DNA from 3 places in the Trichococcus flocculiformis genome. Region 1 is predicted to be linked to each of the others. Evidence: riboswitches for the same ligand, from Rfam matches in the RefSeq annotation. Region 1 holds a riboswitch; each other region holds the start of a gene.
The links. Region 1 has a riboswitch for lysine ahead of ACKPCD_RS07475 (ABC transporter substrate-binding protein/permease). Riboswitches for the same ligand answer to the same signal wherever they lie in the genome.
Positions count from the first base shown of each region.

Region 2: it holds a riboswitch for lysine, as region 1 does, so the genes downstream of both, dapD (2,3,4,5-tetrahydropyridine-2,6-dicarboxylate N-acetyltransferase) here and ACKPCD_RS07475 (ABC transporter substrate-binding protein/permease) in region 1, are expected to answer to the same signal.
Region 3: it holds a riboswitch for lysine, as region 1 does, so the genes downstream of both, dapA (4-hydroxy-tetrahydrodipicolinate synthase) here and ACKPCD_RS07475 (ABC transporter substrate-binding protein/permease) in region 1, are expected to answer to the same signal.

Region 1 covers NZ_OY759718.1:1,540,701-1,547,086, reverse strand. The annotation lists gene def (peptide deformylase) at 1-2, shown strand, start outside; gene ACKPCD_RS07480 (amino acid ABC transporter ATP-binding protein) at 64-804, opposite strand; partial or broken gene ACKPCD_RS07475 (ABC transporter substrate-binding protein/permease) at 824-2,475, opposite strand; lysine riboswitch at 2,693-2,847, opposite strand; gene ACKPCD_RS07470 (HAD family hydrolase) at 3,032-3,745, shown strand; gene ACKPCD_RS07465 (lactate/malate family dehydrogenase) at 3,749-4,708, shown strand; gene panD (aspartate 1-decarboxylase) at 4,778-5,164, opposite strand; gene panC (pantoate--beta-alanine ligase) at 5,179-6,021, opposite strand; gene panB (3-methyl-2-oxobutanoate hydroxymethyltransferase) at 6,036-6,386, opposite strand, start outside.
Region 2 covers NZ_OY759718.1:2,227,438-2,233,823, reverse strand. The annotation lists gene scfA (six-cysteine ranthipeptide SCIFF) at 2-157, shown strand; gene scfB (thioether cross-link-forming SCIFF peptide maturase) at 199-1,629, shown strand; gene ACKPCD_RS10680 (aminotransferase class I/II-fold pyridoxal phosphate-dependent enzyme) at 1,956-3,122, opposite strand; lysine riboswitch at 3,468-3,613, shown strand; gene dapD (2,3,4,5-tetrahydropyridine-2,6-dicarboxylate N-acetyltransferase) at 3,773-4,486, shown strand; gene ACKPCD_RS10670 (M20 metallopeptidase family protein) at 4,518-5,660, shown strand; gene ACKPCD_RS10665 (hypothetical protein) at 6,055-6,386, shown strand, end outside.
Region 3 covers NZ_OY759718.1:2,615,085-2,621,470, forward strand. The annotation lists gene helD (RNA polymerase recycling motor HelD) at 1-1,002, opposite strand, end outside; gene ACKPCD_RS12375 (MBL fold metallo-hydrolase) at 1,233-2,597, opposite strand; gene ACKPCD_RS12380 (DUF1345 domain-containing protein) at 2,613-3,275, opposite strand; gene ACKPCD_RS12385 (VOC family protein) at 3,310-3,690, opposite strand; lysine riboswitch at 3,981-4,127, shown strand; gene dapA (4-hydroxy-tetrahydrodipicolinate synthase) at 4,268-5,155, shown strand; gene ACKPCD_RS12395 (dipeptide epimerase) at 5,358-6,386, opposite strand, start outside.

The sequences.
Region 1 (6,386 bases):
AGGAAGAAATGAATAAAAAAGAAGAACGGACCTGCATTTAGTGCAGAACCGTTCTTCTTTTTTTCATTTTGTAAGATATCTCTCCAGGAATTGCTTCGTCCGATCCTCTTTTGGATGATAGAAGATTTCTTCAGGGGCTCCCTGCTCCAGAATAACGCCTTGATCCATGAAGATGACGCGATCGGAAACTTCTCTCGCAAACTCCATTTCATGCGTCACGACGATCATCGTCAAGCCGCTGTTGGCAAGATCCTTCATGACTTTCAATACTTCGCCCACCATCTCCGGATCCAAAGCCGATGTCGGCTCATCGAACAATAGCGCATCCGGCTCCATCGTCAACGCGCGGGCGATGGCAACGCGTTGTTTTTGGCCGCCTGACAGCTGCTCCGGTTTGGCATTGATGAATTTACCCATTCCGACCTGCTCCAGATAACCCATGGCGATTTTTTCGGCTTCCTGTTGGGACTTTTTCAGAATCTTCACAGGTCCTACAGTACAATTATGCAGCACATCCAAATTGTTGAACAAATTGAATTGCTGAAATACCATCCCTAATTTACTGCGGTACTTGAAGATATCATGCTTCGAGTCCAAAACGTTCTCGCCGTTGTAGATGATTTCTCCCGCTGTCGGTTTTTCAAGTAGATTGATGCAGCGCAATAGCGTCGATTTACCGGACCCTGATGAACCGATGATACAAACAACTTCCCCTTTATTCACACTGAAATCGATGTCCTTCAGCACTTCATGCTGACCGAAGTTCTTCTTCAGATGCTGTACGTCGATTACTTTTTCCATCAAATGATTCCTCCCGTGGCAATTAATTTGCTCTGTCTCTTTCTGCTTGTTTTTTGCGAGCCATTAATTCTGGTGTAGTCAATTGGTCTTGACCCGCACCCATCATCTGATAATTATCAGGGCCTTGCATTTTTCTTTCGATGGCACGCAGAATGCGTGTCACCGTGAAGGTCATGACGAAGTAAATGAGTGAAGCCACGAAGAATGATTCGAAATAACGGAAATTATTTCCGGAAATCGATTTGGTCGTAAAGAACAATTCCGAAACGGAGATGACGTTCAACACGGACGTATCCTTGATATTGATGACGAATTCATTCCCTGTCGCCGGCAAGATATTCCGGATGACCTGAGGCATGACGACATTGCGCATCGTTTGCAGGTGGTTCATCCCAATTGCTTGGGCTGCTTCGAATTGCCCTTTGTCGATGGAAATGATTCCACCGCGGACAATCTCCGACATGTAAGCACCTGTATTGACCGATACGATAAGCAACGCTGCGAAGATACGGTTCATGTCAATATCAAACGCCAGAGCCGCGCCATAATAGATGACCATTGCTTGAACGATCATCGGCGTACCACGGAAAATTTCGATGTAGCATGACAGCAAAAAATTCACCACATTGTACACATGTTTTTTCCATCCCGATTCAGCAACCGGAATCGTACGGATGACACCAATCATAAGACCGATTCCCAACCCAATGATGGTCCCGATTAAAGCTATATATAATGTTGTCCACGCACCTGATAAAAACTGTCTCCAGTTTTCTTCGATGATGCGGATAACCCAACTAAACTCCATTTAATTTATGCCCCTTTTTGATGTCCCATCCACCAGAATTATTCAGCTGATGGTTGGTTTTTGATTGCTTCTTCCATCATTTGGATTCGTTCTTCTTCGGTGATACCGCTCAGAATCTCGTTGATCTGATCTTTCAATTCGCTTTCTTTGATCAAGCCGATTGCGATCTCTGAATCAGCCACGGATAATTCAAACGTATCCGCTTGATCCAATTCGATCATTTTAAAAGCTGAATTGGCTGCTGAAGCGCTGATTGCTTCCGGGCGTTCCGAGACATAAGCATCGATTGTGCCTGACTCCAATGCGACGCGCATAGATGTGAAACTATCCATTGCCGGTTGCTTTTGCACGCCTTCAATCTGATCGATGACGCCATAGTGTAACGTGTTCAACTGTGCAGTGACTTTTGCATCAGCGAAGTCAGCCAAAGTTGTTGCATTTGCATAAGCCCCATCAGATTTTACGACCATTACCAATTCAGTTGTATAGTAGGAATCCGAGAAATCGATTGCTTCTTTGCGTTCATCTGTCGGAGACATACCTGCAACGATTGCATCGATTTTAGATGAAACCAATGCCGGAACCAGACCATCCCATTCTGTTTTGACGATGACCAATTCCTTGCCTAAGCCGTCCGCCACTTTTTGGGCCATCTGAACATCATAGCCATTTGCGTAACCGTCAGCGCCATCAATTTTCACTGCGCCATTGCTGTCATCATTTTGTGTCCAGTTAAAAGGCGGATATCCCGCTTCCATTCCGACTACGAATGCATCCGATTCAGCCGAACCATCTGCTGCCGATGAATCCTCAGTAGTTCCGTTACCGCAACCCGCTAAAATAAACAAACCCATCAAAGCCGCCATTGTTGTTTTCCATGTTTTTACTTTCATCTCTAGTTCCTCCTAATGTTTATAGTCCTATTTACATGCTCAAAAAAATTAAACAACCCTCTTGTCCAACTACGTTTTTGTCCACCTTTCTACCCATAGAGCGTCATAACAACGATAATTCAGTCCGTTTTTGTGCAAAAAAATAGACTATAAAGCAAAAGGCCCTATAATCCAGCTTCCTTCTGCCCGCAATACCGAAAGTACTCCACAAACGATTTTGGGCAAATCGTTCTGACAGTGCCAGGATTCTTAATCCTGACCCCAACACAGCCAATGCTGTATTTCGGCGAACACCCCTTTCAAATGGGCATTTTACTCTTGATGTCCGCAGCCTCTTCCATTATTGTATGATCGTATGACATTATTGTATGCTATTATACTGTACGTAATTTTAATTTGCAACAAAAAGAGCTTTGCTCAGCCAGCCAGTACCCTTCACGCACTGGCTGTCCTTGTTTTATTTCATTTTAAATACCGATTTTGGATGCTATACTGACTTTAATAACAAAAGGGAGGAACTGTTTCAATAATGTTTACTATTCTATTCGATTTGGATGATACCCTATACGACACATCAAGGCCGTTCTTCCAAACATTGGCAGATTACAGCTTTAGGAACAACTACAGTAACGAAGCCAGCTTCGCTCTTTTCCGCGAGCATTGTGACAACGCCTTCGACCTATTCTCCAGCGGGGAGCTGACGCTAGCCGAGTCACACATCATGCGCACACAGCATACATTCGCCGACTTGGGTCTTCCGCTCACCGCCGAAGAAGCGATGCACTTCCAGAAATCCTATCAAAAAAGGCAAGGGGAGATTGTGTTGAGTCCCGGTATCGAGCGGCTTTTGAATGAACTGGAAAATAGAAATATACCAATTGCCGTCTTCACAAACGGTCCTGAAAAACACCAGATGAAAAAATTCAACGCCTTGAATCTGGAGCGATGGGTGCCGCCAGCACGCATCTTCATTTCCGAAAATATCGGTTGCCCAAAACCCTATGCCGAAGCCTTCGCGCATGTTCAGGAGTCTTTGAACGCAACTCCCGGCGAGCTGCTTTTCATCGGGGATACGTATGAAACGGATATCATCGGCGGTCAGGCTGCCGGTTGGACTACCTTGTGGTACAACCATCGCCGCAAGCAGGAGGATGAAAAAATGGTGCTGGAGCCAACCTTCTATTCTGTTGCGGAAATGCACCAAGCCATAAATGACAACATCTCAAAACGAAAGGAAATGTGACCTATGATCCAGACAAAATTAGCCATCATCGGGGTCGGCCATGTCGGTTCCCAGGTATTGACCGACTGCAGTCACCTCAACTTATTTTCCGATATCATCCTGATCGACAGCAACAAGGACACGGCAAGAGGCGAGGCTCTTGACCACCGCCATGCGTTGGCCGCCAGCTACCGGACAAACAGTAAAATATACGCCGGCGATTACGCGGATTGCGCCGATGCCGACATCATCATCATTTCCGCGGGCGTCAGTGAGAAGCCGCGCCCGGGTGAAGATATGCCGCCAAGAGCGTTGATGGGCAAAGAGAATGCCATTGAAATACGCAAAATCATGACAGGCATCACCCGGTACACAAAAGATGCCATCATCATCCTGATAACGAATCCGGTCGATACAATCACCTACATCGCCGAAAATGAGTTCAACTATCCGAAAGGCAAGATTTTCGGCACCGGAACGACTTTGGATACTTTCCGCTACCGTCAGATTGTTGCTGCCCACTATCAGGTCGATCCAAAGAACGTCAGCGGCTACATCATGGGCGAACACGGCAGTACCGCCTTCCCGGCTTTCAGCAGCACGACTGTGGGTGCGCTCACCCTTTCCCAAAGCGATGCTTTATTAATGCCCGCGATACCATTGGACCAGGAATTCGTCAGCCAAGAAGTGGTCCACACGGCATCTGATGTCTTCAACTGGAAAGGCTGGACCAATTCAGGCATCGGGGAAGTCGCAGCGGCCTTGGCCCGCGCTGTCATGCTGGACGAGAAAAGCATCTTCCCTGTGACCGCAACTGTCAATGGCTTATACAACTGCCACGGCGAAGCGGCCTTCAGCATGCCTTGCATCATCGGCAGGAACGGCTTGGAGAAACAGATCCCTTTGCCGCTGGATAATGAGGAATACGAAAAACTGAAACTCTCCATCAAAGATATTCAATTTACGCTGCAATCCGTGAAATAGGAAAAGCGCAACCGCATCATGGCCTATTGGCCGGATGCGGTTGCGCTTTTTTGTCCCTGTACGGATAGTCTACATACTGAGTCTGCCGTGTTCTTCGTAGCGCGTGACTGTTGTGATGGCATTCTGCTCATCCACAAACACCACAAGCGGCTTGTGTTCCTTCGCTTCCAGTTCATCCATCAGGCAGTAAGCCATGATGATGATCTTATCCGACACCTGAACGCAGCGGGCGGCGGCACCGTTCAAGCATATCATGCCCGAGCCGCGTTCGCCTGCGATGACATACGTTTCGAATCTTGCACCGTTGTCGATGTCGACGATCTGGACTTTTTCATATTCGATCAGTCCTGCAGCATCCAACAAGTCCTTGTCGACAGTGATGCTGCCCACATAGGAAAGCTCCGCCTGGACAACGACGGCGCGGTGTATTTTACTTTTCAGCATATTGAGTTGCATTGTTTTTCCCCCACTTATTCCGTGATAAAATTATCAATCAGACGCGTTTTTCCGATATAAACCGCCAAAGCCACCAATACAGGTCGCTCGACGCTGTCCACTTGCTGCAGCGTACGCGCATCCACCAACTCCACATAGTCGACCTTCGCCAGCGGCTCCGCTTGGATCGTTTCCGAAATCGCATTGCGGATTATGGCAGCATTCTGTTCTCCGTTCGCAAGCAACTGCTTGGCGACTTCGAGCGCTTGGCTCAGCACCAGTGCGGCCTTACGCTCATCTGCTGACAGGTAACTGTTGCGCGAACTTTTAGCCAATCCATCCGCTTCCCGGATGATCGGGCAGCCGATGACGGTGACGTCCAGATTCAGGTCGCGGACCATCTGCTGGATAACCGCCAATTGTTGGGCGTCCTTCTGTCCAAAATAGGCACAGTCCGGCTGCACGATGTTGAATAGCTTTGTCACGACTGTGCAGACGCCCCGGAAATGGGCCGGTCTGCTTTTCCCGCATAGACTCTCCGTCAGACCATGCATATCCACAAAGCTGCTGAAATCGGGATGGTACATTTCTTTCGGCTCGGGATGGAAAATCAGGTCCACTCCGCTGGCTTCGCACAAAGAGGCATCCTTTTCCAGATCTCTTGGATAGCTTTCCAAATCTTCGGATGGGCCGAACTGCATCGGATTCACAAAAATACTGACGACCACCCGATCATTTTCGCTGACGGCTTTCTGCATCAAGCTTTGATGGCCTTCATGGAGATAGCCCATCGTCGGAACAAAGCCAACCGACAACCCTTCCTTTTTCCAGGCCTTCACGGCACTGCGGATTTCTTCAACCGTTGCTGCAATCTTCATTCGTGATTACTCCTCTAATATAATTTTTCGATGACCGCATCTGACAACGCAAAGGTGTGCTCCGCTGCCGGAAACGCGCCGCTTTTCACTTCAGATATATAGTCTTCGATGGCGTTCTCCATCTGCGGCCCTATTTCTGCATAACGCTTGACGAATTTCGGCGTGAAATCGGAATAGAGTCCCAGCATGTCCTGATAGACCAACACCTGGCCGTCGCAGCCGTTCCCCGCGCCTATGCCGATGGTCGGTATCGAAATGCTCTTTGTGATCAACTCAGCTAATTTGGCTGGGATGCATTCCAGCACCACCGCAAAGGCGCCAGCCGCTTCGACAGCCTTCGCCTGCTCGATCAGACTACGCGCCGC
Region 2 (6,386 bases), 690 kb from region 1:
TATGAAACGAATCGTAACATTAAGCACCCGCAACCTGAAGGATACTGCCAAACACGGCGGCTGCGGCGCATGCCAAACATCTTGCCAATCCGCATGCAAAACTTCTTGCGGAATCGCTAATCAGAGCTGTGTGAACCCTAAACAAGCAGCGAAGTAAAAAAGAGTCCGCCTGACTGATTTCAGTTAGGCGGCAATTTTATGGACAAAAAGGAGTTTGAAACCGAAATGATTCATCAATATAAACTGAATGGATATAATATCGTAATGGATACCTACAGCGGTGCTGTGCATGTCGTGGATGATCTTGCCTTCGACATCATCGCACTCTATGAAGCAACGCCAATCGAAGAAATCGTCACGATGATGTTGGAACAATATGCGAACGACCCTGAAATCAACGAACAAGAAATCCGTGATACGCTGTCGGATGTTGAAGAATTAAAGGCCAACGGAGAATTGTTCACGGAAGACATGTACCAAAACCTTTCCGTCGACTTGAAGAACCGCCAAACCTTCGTGAAGGCTCTGTGCCTGAACGTGGCGCACACGTGTAACCTGACCTGCGATTACTGTTTCGCGAGCCAAGGCAAGTACAACGGCGACCGGGCGATCATGAAATTCGAAGTCGGCAAGCAAGCAATCGATTTCCTGCTTGAGAATTCCGGATTCCACCGTAACTTGGACGTCGACTTCTTCGGCGGTGAGCCGTTGATGGCTTGGCGCGTCGTGAAGCAGATCGTCGAATATGCGCGCAGTAAGGAAGAGGAGTCCGGGAAGACTTTCCGTTTCACTTTCACAACGAACGGCATGCTGTTGAACGACGAAATCAATGAATTCCTGAATAAAGAAATGTACAACGTCGTATTGAGCTTGGACGGGCGCAAGGAAATCCATGACCGTCTGCGCCGTACTGTTAACGGAAAAGGCAGCTACGACTACATCTTGCCGAAATTCCAGAAATTCGTGGAAGGGCGCGGCGACAAGGAATACTACGTCCGCGGCACTTACACCGGCAATAATGTCGATTTCACAAACGATATTTTCCACGTCGCTAATCTTGGATTCGACAAACTGTCGATGGAACCGGTCATCTGTGATCCTTCAGAACCTTACGCTTTGACGGAGAAACATCTTCCGGCACTGTACAGACAGTATGAAATCCTGGCGGAGGAAATGCTGAAGCGCGGCGAAGAGGGCAATGATTTCACTTTTTACCACTATATGCTGGACCTTTCCGAAGGCCCGTGCATCCAGAAACGTATCTCCGGCTGCGGATCAGGAACGGAATATATGGCTGTCACACCTTGGGGCGAATTGTTCCCTTGCCACCAGTTCGTCGGCGATGAAGAATTCAGCCTGGGCAACATCTGGGATGGCGTGACCAAACCGGAACTGCAAAGCCAATTCAAGGAAGTCAACTGCTATTCCAAACCGGAGTGCCAAGATTGCTGGGCAAAATTGTATTGCAGCGGCGGTTGTCCTGCAAACTCCCTGCATGCAACAGGTTCACTGAAAGGCAATTATGAATTCAGTTGCGACCTGTTCCGCAAACGCGTGGAATGCTCGATGATGGTGAAGGTCGCGGAATCGATCCGCGAGATGGAAGCCGAAGCGATGGCTGCCGAGTAATTGAATGAAGTAAAGAAGTGTGCGCCGGCTGTTAATCCGGCGCGCACTTCTTTTTGGTGCGGAGGAGGGCGGTGTGACTGCTCTTCCGGCGAAGGAGACTTTAGCCGGAGAATAAATTAAAATACCGCCACTACATCCGGGGAAGCCACCCTAACCGGAGGAAACAACTGATATGTTAGCCGGACCTCCGGCGAGACCGGCTCTCGCCGGAGCAAAAAGCAAAAATACGAAAAAGCGAAAATGTTAGCCGTATCCCCGGCTGAAAAGTCAACAGAAAAAAACCGCACAATCGCCCGATTGTGCGGTGCGGTTCAACATTTATTCCCTTATTTCTTGTTCAATTCTTCCAGGAAGGCAACGATCCTTCGGCAGCCTTCGATGACATTCTCATCGCTGGCGGCGTAGCTCATGCGGAAATAGCCGACTCCTGATTCGCCGAAAGCCGATCCAGGGATGACGCCGACGCCGGCTTTACGCGCGAGGTCGATGCAGAAGTTCCAATCATCGTCGCCGTATTGCTCGGGAATGCGCGGGAACAGGTAGAAGGCACCATCCGGATTGTTCATCTTCAGACCAGCAGCAGTCAGACCTTCCAACAGGATGTCCCGGCGTTTGCGGTAGGCGGCTTTCATCGTGGCTGTCACTTCATCGCCGTCGCGGAAGGCCACGCCAGCCGCCATTTGTGCAGGCGTGGAACCGCATGTGACCAGACTTTGGTGATATTTCAAAATTTCGCGGATCAAGTCTGCTTTGGCAGCGACAAAGCCGACGCGCCAGCCGGTCATCGCATAGCTTTTCGAAGTGCCATTGATCACGATCGACTGCTCAGGGATAAACTCGGCAATGGATGTATGACCACCGTCGTAGGTCAGTTCGCTGTAGATCTCATCGCTTAGCACGAAAACATCATATTTCCTGATGACCGCGGCCAATGCTTCGACTTCTTCTTTTGTGTAAGTCGCGCCGGTCGGATTGTTGGGATAGGTCAGCACGATCATCTTCGTTTCCGGATTCGCATCCAACGTAGTCGTCAGGTCCTCCGGTGTGATCAGGAAGCCGGTCTCCGAAGTGTCGATCTTGACGCTGTGCCCGCCCGCCAAATGCGTAACGTATTCATACTGCGGAAAAGCAGGCGATTGGATGATCACCTTATCGCCCGGGTTCATCAGCGCGAACATCGAGGCAGTAATCGCTTCCGTTGCGCCGACCGTCAGGACGATGTCGGTCTCCGGGTTGTAGTGCAAGCCGTATTTCCGCTCCATGAATTTTGCGATTTCCTTGCGGGTCTCGAGAACACCGGCAGAAGGGGCATAGTGCGTTTGATTCTGGTTCAAAGCCTCTGTGGCGGCAGCCTTGATGAAATCCGGCGTATCGAAATCAGGTTCTCCCATCGTGAAACGGATCAGGTCCTTCACATCACTGATGGCGGCGTCAAAGTTACGGATGGGCGATCCTTTCAGTTGCTTGACAAAACGATTCGTTTCTCTACTCATAATTTATTATCTCCTCCGGATGAAATATCCTTGATCTAATGTATAGCCGAACATGCGCCAACCGACTGCTGACGTCCAAACTCATGAAAATAACATAACACGATTGCAGGCGTATTTCTATGCAAATTTGTATCCTCCGGGCTGAAAATTAGAAATTCGCGAGTTTAATGAGCGTTTTCACATAGGGGCGGCCGATCCTTCCCGGCACTTTCCGATCCGGAGCCCCGTTCGTATCCAAACAATTACCTCAAAAACACGCAAAGGACAAGCGGAAAGAAGCTTCTGTGCCAGAGCGGTTGACAGGATTGCCGGATAAGTGTACGATTAGAAAAATAAATGAATCGCCAAGCGAAAAGAGGTCGCGGCTGGTCAAGAGTACCGCAAGGGAAAGGGACGGTCGCCGAAGCATGCGAATGCTGGACCCAGGTTGAACAAATGTGGGGCTGTTCCATTGTCGTTGCCCGATGACAAAGGATTGCGCTTTAGCTTGGTTGGGCGAATGCAGGTCTCCGTAGCCGTAAGCACTCGCTTACCGCTATTTTTTTTGCATTTCAGGAACAAACGGTCGTCCGCCGCATAGGGCAAAAATAGGCTGGCATGCTATAATGGGCATGTTGGAACAGAAAAAAATGATCGGGAGGAAACATAAAATGAGCGAACTATTATTGACAGATGCTTATGAAATCGCTGCTTACATCAAAGCTGCCGAAAAGCAAACACCTATAAAACTTTACATCAAGGGGGATTTTGAAAATCCTGCCTACGAAGGCTTGAAATTCTTCGGAAGCGGAGACAGCTACACAGTCTTCGGAGACGCTTCAGCGATTTATCCTTTCTTGGAAGCAAACAAAGACAAGATCAAGGATCAAGTCATGGAATACGACAGACGCAATTCTGCGATTCCGCTGTTGGACACTACCAAAATCGATGCACGCATCGAGCCTGGCTCATTCATCCGTGATCATGTAACAATCGGCAAGAGCGCTGTGATCATGATGGGGGCTGTCATCAACATCGGCGCCGTCATCGGCGAAGGCACAATGATCGACATGGGCGCAGTAGTCGGCGCACGCGGCACGATCGGCAAAAACTGCCACATCGGAGCAGGCGCAGTGGTTGCAGGTGTTCTTGAGCCACCATCGAAATCACCAGTCATCATCGAAGACGGTGTTTTGGTCGGCGCGAACGCTGTCATCATCGAAGGCGTGCACATCGGCGAAGGCGCTGTTGTCGCAGCAGGCGCGATCGTATTGGAAGACGTACCGGCTAACGCGGTAGTTGCGGGATCCCCTGCAAAAATCGTGAAGATGAAGGACGAAAAGACAAGCGAAAAAACTCAATTGTTGGCTGACTTAAGAGACTAATAACTACACGCGGAGGGACCAGGTGAACAGCATGCAGATTGCAGAATTATACGATACGGTGAAAATGATCCGAAGGGAACTCCATCAGATTCCGGAGATCGGTTTCGATCTGCCGCTGACTTCGGAATACGTCCGCCAGAAGCTGGTGGCGTTCGGTTATGAACCGATCAGCACCGCCGAAACGGGCTGGGTAGCAGTTCTGGAGGGTAAGTCCCCGGCAGCGGTTGCTTTCCGTGCGGACATGGATGCCCTTGAGGTAACCGAGGAAACTGGAGCGGATTTCGCTTCCCTTCACCCTGGAAAAATGCATGCGTGCGGACACGATGGGCATATGGCCCTGTTGTTGGGTTTCGCGAAATACCTGAAGTCCCTGCCGATGCTGGAAAAATCAGTCGTTTTGGTCTTCCAGCCCGCTGAGGAAGGGCCAGGCGGTGCGAAATGGATCATGGATTCTGGTATCCTGCAGGAGTTGCAGGTCGAAAAAATCTACGGTTACCACCTGTATCCGAGCCTGCCGGAAGGTATTCTCGGCTTGGCCAAGGGTCCATTGATGGCGCGCAACGGTGAATTCGACATCACGCTTGAAGGCGTCAGCTCGCATGCCGGGCAGCCGCACTTCGGCAAGGATGCCTTGATTGCCGCCGCGCAGATCCTGCTTTCGGTCCAGAACATTCTGGCCCGCGATCTCGATCCGCTGCAACCAGCTGTCGTGAACATCGGTACGCTGCATGCCGGGGAAGCCCGCAATATCGTGGCCGGAAAGGCTGAATTGACAGGGACGATCCGGAGTTACGACAAGGCGGTCTATGCTTCCATCAAGGAACGCCTTGCCGACATCTGTGCCGGCATCGAGCGTTTGAGCGGTGTCATCTGCACGTTGGATATCCGCGATTTCTATCCGGAAGTCACAAACGATGCGGACATGATCGGCACCTTGATGGACGCTTTGCCGGTCGATGCCTACGAGGTCGTCAAACCATTGATGCTGGCCGAGGACTTCGCTTTCTACCAAGAAAGCATCCGCGGCGCCTTCATCCTGCTCGGTACCGGCCGTCCCGACATGGGTTGGACGCATCCGCTCCACAGCAGCCGCTTCAACTTCGATGAGAAGGTGTTGCTGAAAGGGATCGCATGTTACGACCTGATCCTGGAAAAGGAAGGGCTGAAGGGCTGAAAGCCAACAGCAAATCACCGAACACATAATAAGACCAAAAAGCACCCTCACTGGGGTGCTTTTTGCTTTCGAGGCGGATGATGATTGCCGTCCTCCGGCGAGGGGGGGTCGCCGGAGGACAGGACCGCATTCAGACGTGCTCCTCCGACTAGCATAAGCCTCCTCGGAGGAGTGGCCGGTATTACCGGTCAGCTTGCATCGCCGTCCTACGATGAAGGCGTTCTTCACCGGAGTTCCGGACGGCAACACTATCTTTCCGCCCTGATGAACTGCTGCAATATTGCGCCACATCCAATAAAATTGTAAAGGTTCGATTAAGTTGATGGATCGCAAAAGCAATTTCTCCGCAAAAAAGGTACAATAGAAACATATACTGTATGAAAGAAGGGGAATTATGCAAAAGAAGAGATTATCCGCATTTCTTTTAGGATCAACCGCGTGGCTGCTTGTCGCTTGCCAAAATCCAGCAACAGATACATCAGCTACCGAGAAGGCGACAAGCAGCTCACAAGTTCAATCCGATACACAAGCAGCCAGCGAAGCGAGCGATCAAGCAGCTTCCAGAGCCAGCATTTCGGAAAAATCCGAGAGTGTCCAGACTCAAACACCATCGGCAAGCAGCCTTACTGCAGATTCCGCAACCAGCGTTGGCACTGACCAAACCGCTGAGCAGGCTACGCTGATCACTGAAGCAAAACAGACAATCACGCAATTGACAGGTTATGT
Region 3 (6,386 bases), 1.1 Mb from region 1:
GTAGCGTTTCTTCAGGAGCGCGCCGTATTTCTGCAACGCTTCATAAAAAGCCAAGCTGCCCTTCAGTACCGTGACCTTGGCTAAGCTGTCCTCTTGATCGGCGCGCAAAGAAAATCCGGTCACCTTCCGCTCCATGAATTCGCTGAAGGTTGTATTTCCGACATTCAGTTCACCCAATGCAGGCAACACTTGGGAAACATATTCCTGGAATATTTTGTTCGGGGAAAACAGGACGACTTCTTCCGACTTCAATTGGTCTCGGAAAGCATACAGCAGATAGGCGATTTTCTGCATCAGGACAACTGTTTTTCCTGATCCGGCAACCCCTTCTATCAGCGTGACGGCCGCTTTGGTTTCCCTGACAATCTGGTTCTGTTCTTTCTGCAAAGTGGATACGACCGTGCCCATCTGATAGGATGAAGGTCCTTCCAACACTTCCAGCAAATAAGGATCGCCCATGACATTGTCCGTGTCCATCATGCGGATGATTTCCGCCTGTCTGATCAAAAATTGTCGTTTCAGGTCAACGCCGTATGTCATCGGTTGATCCGCTATCATCAGCTTCACTTTTTCGCCTTTGCTGCCTTCATAATAAAGCGATGCAATGGGTGACCGCCAGTCGACGATCAGGTTCTCATCTTTTTCGAACAAAGATCCGATCCCGATATAGATGGTTTCATTGCCGTACTCATCGTGATAGTCGATACGACCAAAGTAAGGCTCATCCTGCATTTTTTCCAATACTGCGACACGCTCATTGCTGTTCTGTAATTCATTGTTGCGAATCATCAGTTCCTGTTCGAAGGCCCGCAGTTCCGCCGACGATTCCCAGACGCTCTCTGAGGATCCTTGGCTGATTTTGATCTCTTTGGATTCCTTTAATTGCTGTCTTTGCTTTTCACTTTTTTCTTCTACTTGCTCGGCCAATCGCGTTTTTTCGTCGTTGATGACTTTAATGACGCGATGGACACGTTCCTGTTCTTTCGTTAGATCTTTATGCAACCAACCGACACCTCTTTCTTAAAAAAACTCATGGACTATTCGGTCTACTTCACTAAATGCGACATTTAGTAGTATACCATCGTACAGGGATTCTGGCTATTTATTCCCCGCGTCTTGATAGAAACGATTTAAATCAAAAAGCAGCCGGAAGGAAGGGCCTTTTGCAGCTCTTCCTTCCGGCTCATTTTGTTGTGCTGATTACCTTTTTGCAGGTCCTCGCGCATTTGTGTCTATCCATTGAGGCTGTTTTCGATCGCAGTGTATCCTCCCAGGATATTGATGATTTTTTTGAATCCTCGCTCCTCCAAGGCGCCGATGGCAACTGCCGAACGGACACCTGATTGACAATGGACGTAAAGAGGTTCATCCCTTTTAAAAGGCAACGGGGCCTCCAAAAGTTTTCCGAGGAGCACGCGTTTGGCGTCGGAAAGATGCCCTTCATTCCATTCGCTCTGCGAGCGCACATCCAATATCTGCAGATCCTTTTCTTGGCGCAAAGCGATGAAGGCTGCTGCGGTGATCGTTTCAGTCATCTCACCGCCAGCGATTTGCCCGGCATCCAGATAGCCTCTGACTTGGTCGAACCCGATCAGCTGCAGTTGACGGGTAGCTGTTTCAGCATCTTCTTTGGTTCCGATGAGCGTCACTTGCCCGTCGTAATCCAGGAACCACCCCACATAAGTCAAAAACTTTTTGTTCAACGGAATATTCAGCGTTCTTTCGATATGGCCGGCTTGATATATCTCTTTCGCGCGCAGATCGATCATCCTATCATTCGGCCCAGCCTGTTGCAGCGGGAAAATCGGATACGGTACATAGGCGCCGCTGTCCCGTTTGTTGATTTTCTTCATTTGTGCAAAGTAGCTGGGCGGCTCAGGCTGGTCCTGCGTCAACGCCTCGATAAAGCTCGTTTCTTCATCATATTGGAAAGCCCAGTTGTTGTATTTTTCGTAGCCCAAAGTGGTCATCGGAACGGCTCCCAGCGACTTTCCGCAGGCGCTGCCGGCGCCATGTCCCGGCCAAATCTGCAGATGGTCCGGATAGTCAGCCATTTTCTGCAGGGAACGGAACATCGCTTTTGCTCCGATTTCAGTGGTCCCTTGCATATGCGCAGCTTCTTCCAGCAAGTCCGGCCGTCCAACGTCGCCCACAAAGATGAAGTCGCCGGTGAACACTCCCATTGGAATGTCCGAACCGCCGCCGATGTCCGTCAATACAAATGACACGCTCTCTGGCGTATGTCCCGGCGTGTGCAACACTTCCAGTTTGACTTTCCCTACAGAAATGATGTCCCCATCCTGCAGCAGCACACTACCTTCAGGCAAATTCTGATAGCGCCAGTCATCCCCGCCCAAGTCCGATACATACAGTTTGGCACCTAAGCGCCTTCCGCTTTCCTGAAGACCGGATGCATAATCGGCATGGATATGCGTTTCCGTGGCTGCAGTGATGACCAATCCTTCATCCTCGGCTGCCTGGATATAATCATCCAAGGCCCGCAGGGGGTCGATAATAATGGCTTCTCCCGTTTTTTGACACCCCACTAAATAGGAAAATTGCGCTATGTGCGGATCAAAAAATGATTTAAAAAACATGCATAAACTCCTCCTTCATCTGCTCAAACTAGCGACAAAATTGATGGTCGTGGCAATGATGGCTGTCCCGAAAATGAAGGACAACAGGGCGTGCCCCAGCGCAGCCTTACGAAATTCCGGTGTCGTAAAAGTAGTGTCGGAGACCTGATAAGTCATCCCGATTGTGAACGCCAGATAAGCGAAATCCCAAAAATTAGGTTTCTCGGTCCCTTCAAAAACCACGCCGCCGTTCACATCGCGATAATACAGTTCCGCATACCGTAACATATAGAGTCCATGCACCGTCGTCCAGGAGAGTACGATGCTGAACAGGCCAAATCCGATTGTCTCGAAACTGCGTTCTTGGGTGGTCAACATCAACGCGACAGCCCCGATACTGATCAAACATGCCAACAGGACAAAAAAATCGATCGTCGAATATTGGATATCCTCTTCTTGCGCAATCCGTTCCGTTTCCGTCCCATCATGAGGATGAAAATCCTTCCACAGCAAATACAATAAAATGATTGCGGCACTGTCCCAACCGATCAAAGGGGTCAATTCCCAACGTAACAGGAAACCGGCTGTCAAGCCGATACTGGTACCGATCGCTCCAGCAATCAGAAAGCGCGTCCTCTTTTTGCGCATATCCCTTCCTGCTTTCGTTTGATCGGCAAATAGATGGTTTCTTTTCATCATGGCAGCCCCCCTGATTTTCGGCCTCATAGTTCTTTCAGATGGTGATTTCGATTACATTCTTTTCTGGATCAAGGAACATGCTTTCGTAGTAGCCATCCCCCGTCACGCGCGGTTGGCTTTTGCATGTGTACCCCGCTTTGATGAGCCTGTCGGTGAAAAAGTCGACGTTCTGCTTGCTGCCGACGGAGACAGCCAGATGCGCCCAGCCCAGCATATCAAAAGGATAGCGTTCCGTGACATTCATCCTCTTCATAAGTTCCAAACGGGCTCCTTCACGGAAGGTAATGAAGTAAGATTGGAAGTCTTTTTCAGGATTCCGATATAATTTATTAGCCTTTCCGTCAAAAAAACGAACATAAAAATCGCGCATCAGCTCCAAATCATCCACCCAGACTGCAACATGTTCTATCTTCATCAGTTTTCACGTCCTCTCAAATTCTTGCCGGTGCGCTGGAGACAAACTCTGCGCGGATGGCCTGCAACAAAACATCCCGGAATCCCTTTCTGGACTTCCCTCGAAAGCGTTCCCTCAACCTGATTTTATCACATTGCTGGCGCATATGCTTTCCCGGAGCATCCGGATGCACTGTCACCGAATGTGTCTTTTTTGCCATTTTTTTCAAAGCATTTTCTCAGCATCCACTCAGAATATGATTGACAGACTGATTTGTATTTGATAGTGTGGAGTTAACAAAATACGATTCGATGTGATGAAGAGGTCGCGGTTAACAATCAGTAAGGGGTTCCCTGAAAGGTGTTGCTGCCGAAATACTCTGTATTGGGGCCAAGGTTGAATAAATCTGGCACTGTCGGACAAAGCCGCCCAGCTTTGTTCGGTGAGCTTCTCACGTTGGGGCAAATTGGTGGAATTCACTATCTGGATGCAATGTTTCAGCTTAAGCAGCCTGTTTTGAACGACTATGAGACCATTTGCTCATAGTCGTTTTTTGTCTATTCATAAATAAAACACAGAATTCAGGAGGAAGATAAGCATGGCTATTTTTGAAGGCTCAGGCGTCGCTATTGTTACGCCGTTTAAAGATACGGAGAACCAAGAAATCAACTACGAGGTATTGGAAGAACTGATCGAGTTCCAGATTGCGAACGGAACCGACTCGATCATTATCGCAGGAACAACCGGAGAGGCTTCCACGCTGACGGATGAGGAACAGCTGGATCTGATCCGCTTCACTGTCGAAAAAGTCAATGGCCGCGTACCCGTCATCGGCGGTGCCGGAAGCAACGATACGCGCCACGGCGTCGGATTGACGCGCGCTGTCGAAGCAACGGGTGTGGATGCAATCCTCAGCGTCACCCCTTACTACAACAAAACATCGCAAAAAGGCTTGATTGAACATTACAAAGCTATCGCCAACAGCGTGAAAGTGCCGATCGTCCTTTACAATGTGCCTGGCCGTACCGGTCAGAATATTACCCCAGAATCTTTGGTGGAGTTGGCGAAAATCGACAACATCGTTTCGTTGAAGGATGCTACCGGCAACTTCGGCCAGGCAGTGGACAACCTGCGTCTTTTGGGCGATCGTTTGGACATCTACTCGGGTAACGATGACACGATCATCCCGCTGATGAGCTTGGGCGCAAAAGGCGTCATCTCCGTCCTTGCCAATATCGCACCGAAAGCTACAGCCGAAATGACCCACGCTTGGCTAGATGGCGACATCAAAAAAGCTGCAGCAATGCAGGCCGAGTACAAAGAACTGATCGACTGCCTGTTCGTGGAGCCGAATCCGATTCCAGTCAAAGCAGGAATGCAATTGTTGGGCTTCAATGTCGGACCGATGCGTCTGCCTTTGACGGATGCCGATCAAGCAGTCATCGACCGTTTGGCCGCAGCCATGAAAAAAGTTGGTTTGATCTAGAACAACCCAAAAACCCCTTCCGGAATAATTTTTATTTCCGAAAGGGGTTTTGTATTTGTCAGAAAAGATGCAGCAGATATTTATTTACCAATAAAATAATCAGTACAAGAAGCATAACAATGACAAAACCGATGGCTCGCTTCACATAGAACTCCCTCAACTTCATGGAAATCCCCTTCCATGACCGCTCTGGAAAAATCTTTTATTTTATGACTACAAGCTTTTTGAAATGGGCCTTCGGAAAGGCACTGATGCCGATGCCGTTCGCATCCCCCAGCTTGATTGTGCCTCCGGTGAACAGCGGACCGCCCTCATAGGATTCGATTTTGTAGAACGACGGCCCAATGAGGTCGACCATCGTGATGCAGTTTTTAGCGGCTGCCAGATGGGCCGCTGCACTGACCGAAATCTTGCTTTCCAGCATGCAACCGATCATACAATCCACCCCGTAGGTTTCCGCCACGGTGCAGATTTTGAGGGCCTCGTGAATGCCTCCGGTTTTCATCAGTTTGATGTTGATGAGGTCGGCTGATTGTGTCTGGATTATATGGAGGGCATCCTTCATGGAAAAAATACTCTCGTCGGCCACTATCGGTGTTTGGACATGTTGCTTCACAAATTTCAGGCCGGCCAGATCGTGCGCCTTCACCGGCTGTTCCACCAGCTCGGTCTGCATGTCCTTATCCTCCAGCAGACTGATGATGCGGATCGCATCCTGGGGGCTCCAGCCTTGATTTGCCTCGACCCGGATACGGATGCCCGGTCCGACGGCCTTGCGGATAGCCAGCAAACTATCCACATCTTTGAGCCTTTGCTTACCGACATTCACATTCAGGATGCTGAAGCCGTCCTGAACGGCCTGCATACTGTCGCGCAGCATCTCATCGATGGGATTGTCGCTGATGGTGTAGGCAGTCTCGATTTTCCGTTTCGCTCCGCCCAGTACTTTGTACAAAGGTTGGCCGAGCGTTTTGGCATATAAGTCGTAGACAGCCATGTCAACGGCAGCTTTAGCTGATGTGTTGTTGACGATGCTGGCATGCAGCCTTTGCATGATGGTATCCAGGTCGAAAATTTCCATCCCGATGATGCTCGGAGCGATATATTGCATGATGGCCTCGCGGATGGAAGCCTTTGTTTCGCCGGTGATCAAGGCTGTCGGTGGTGCCTCCCCATAGCCTGCAGTACCGCTGTCCGTCACGATGCGGATCAGGATGTTATTCACGGCATC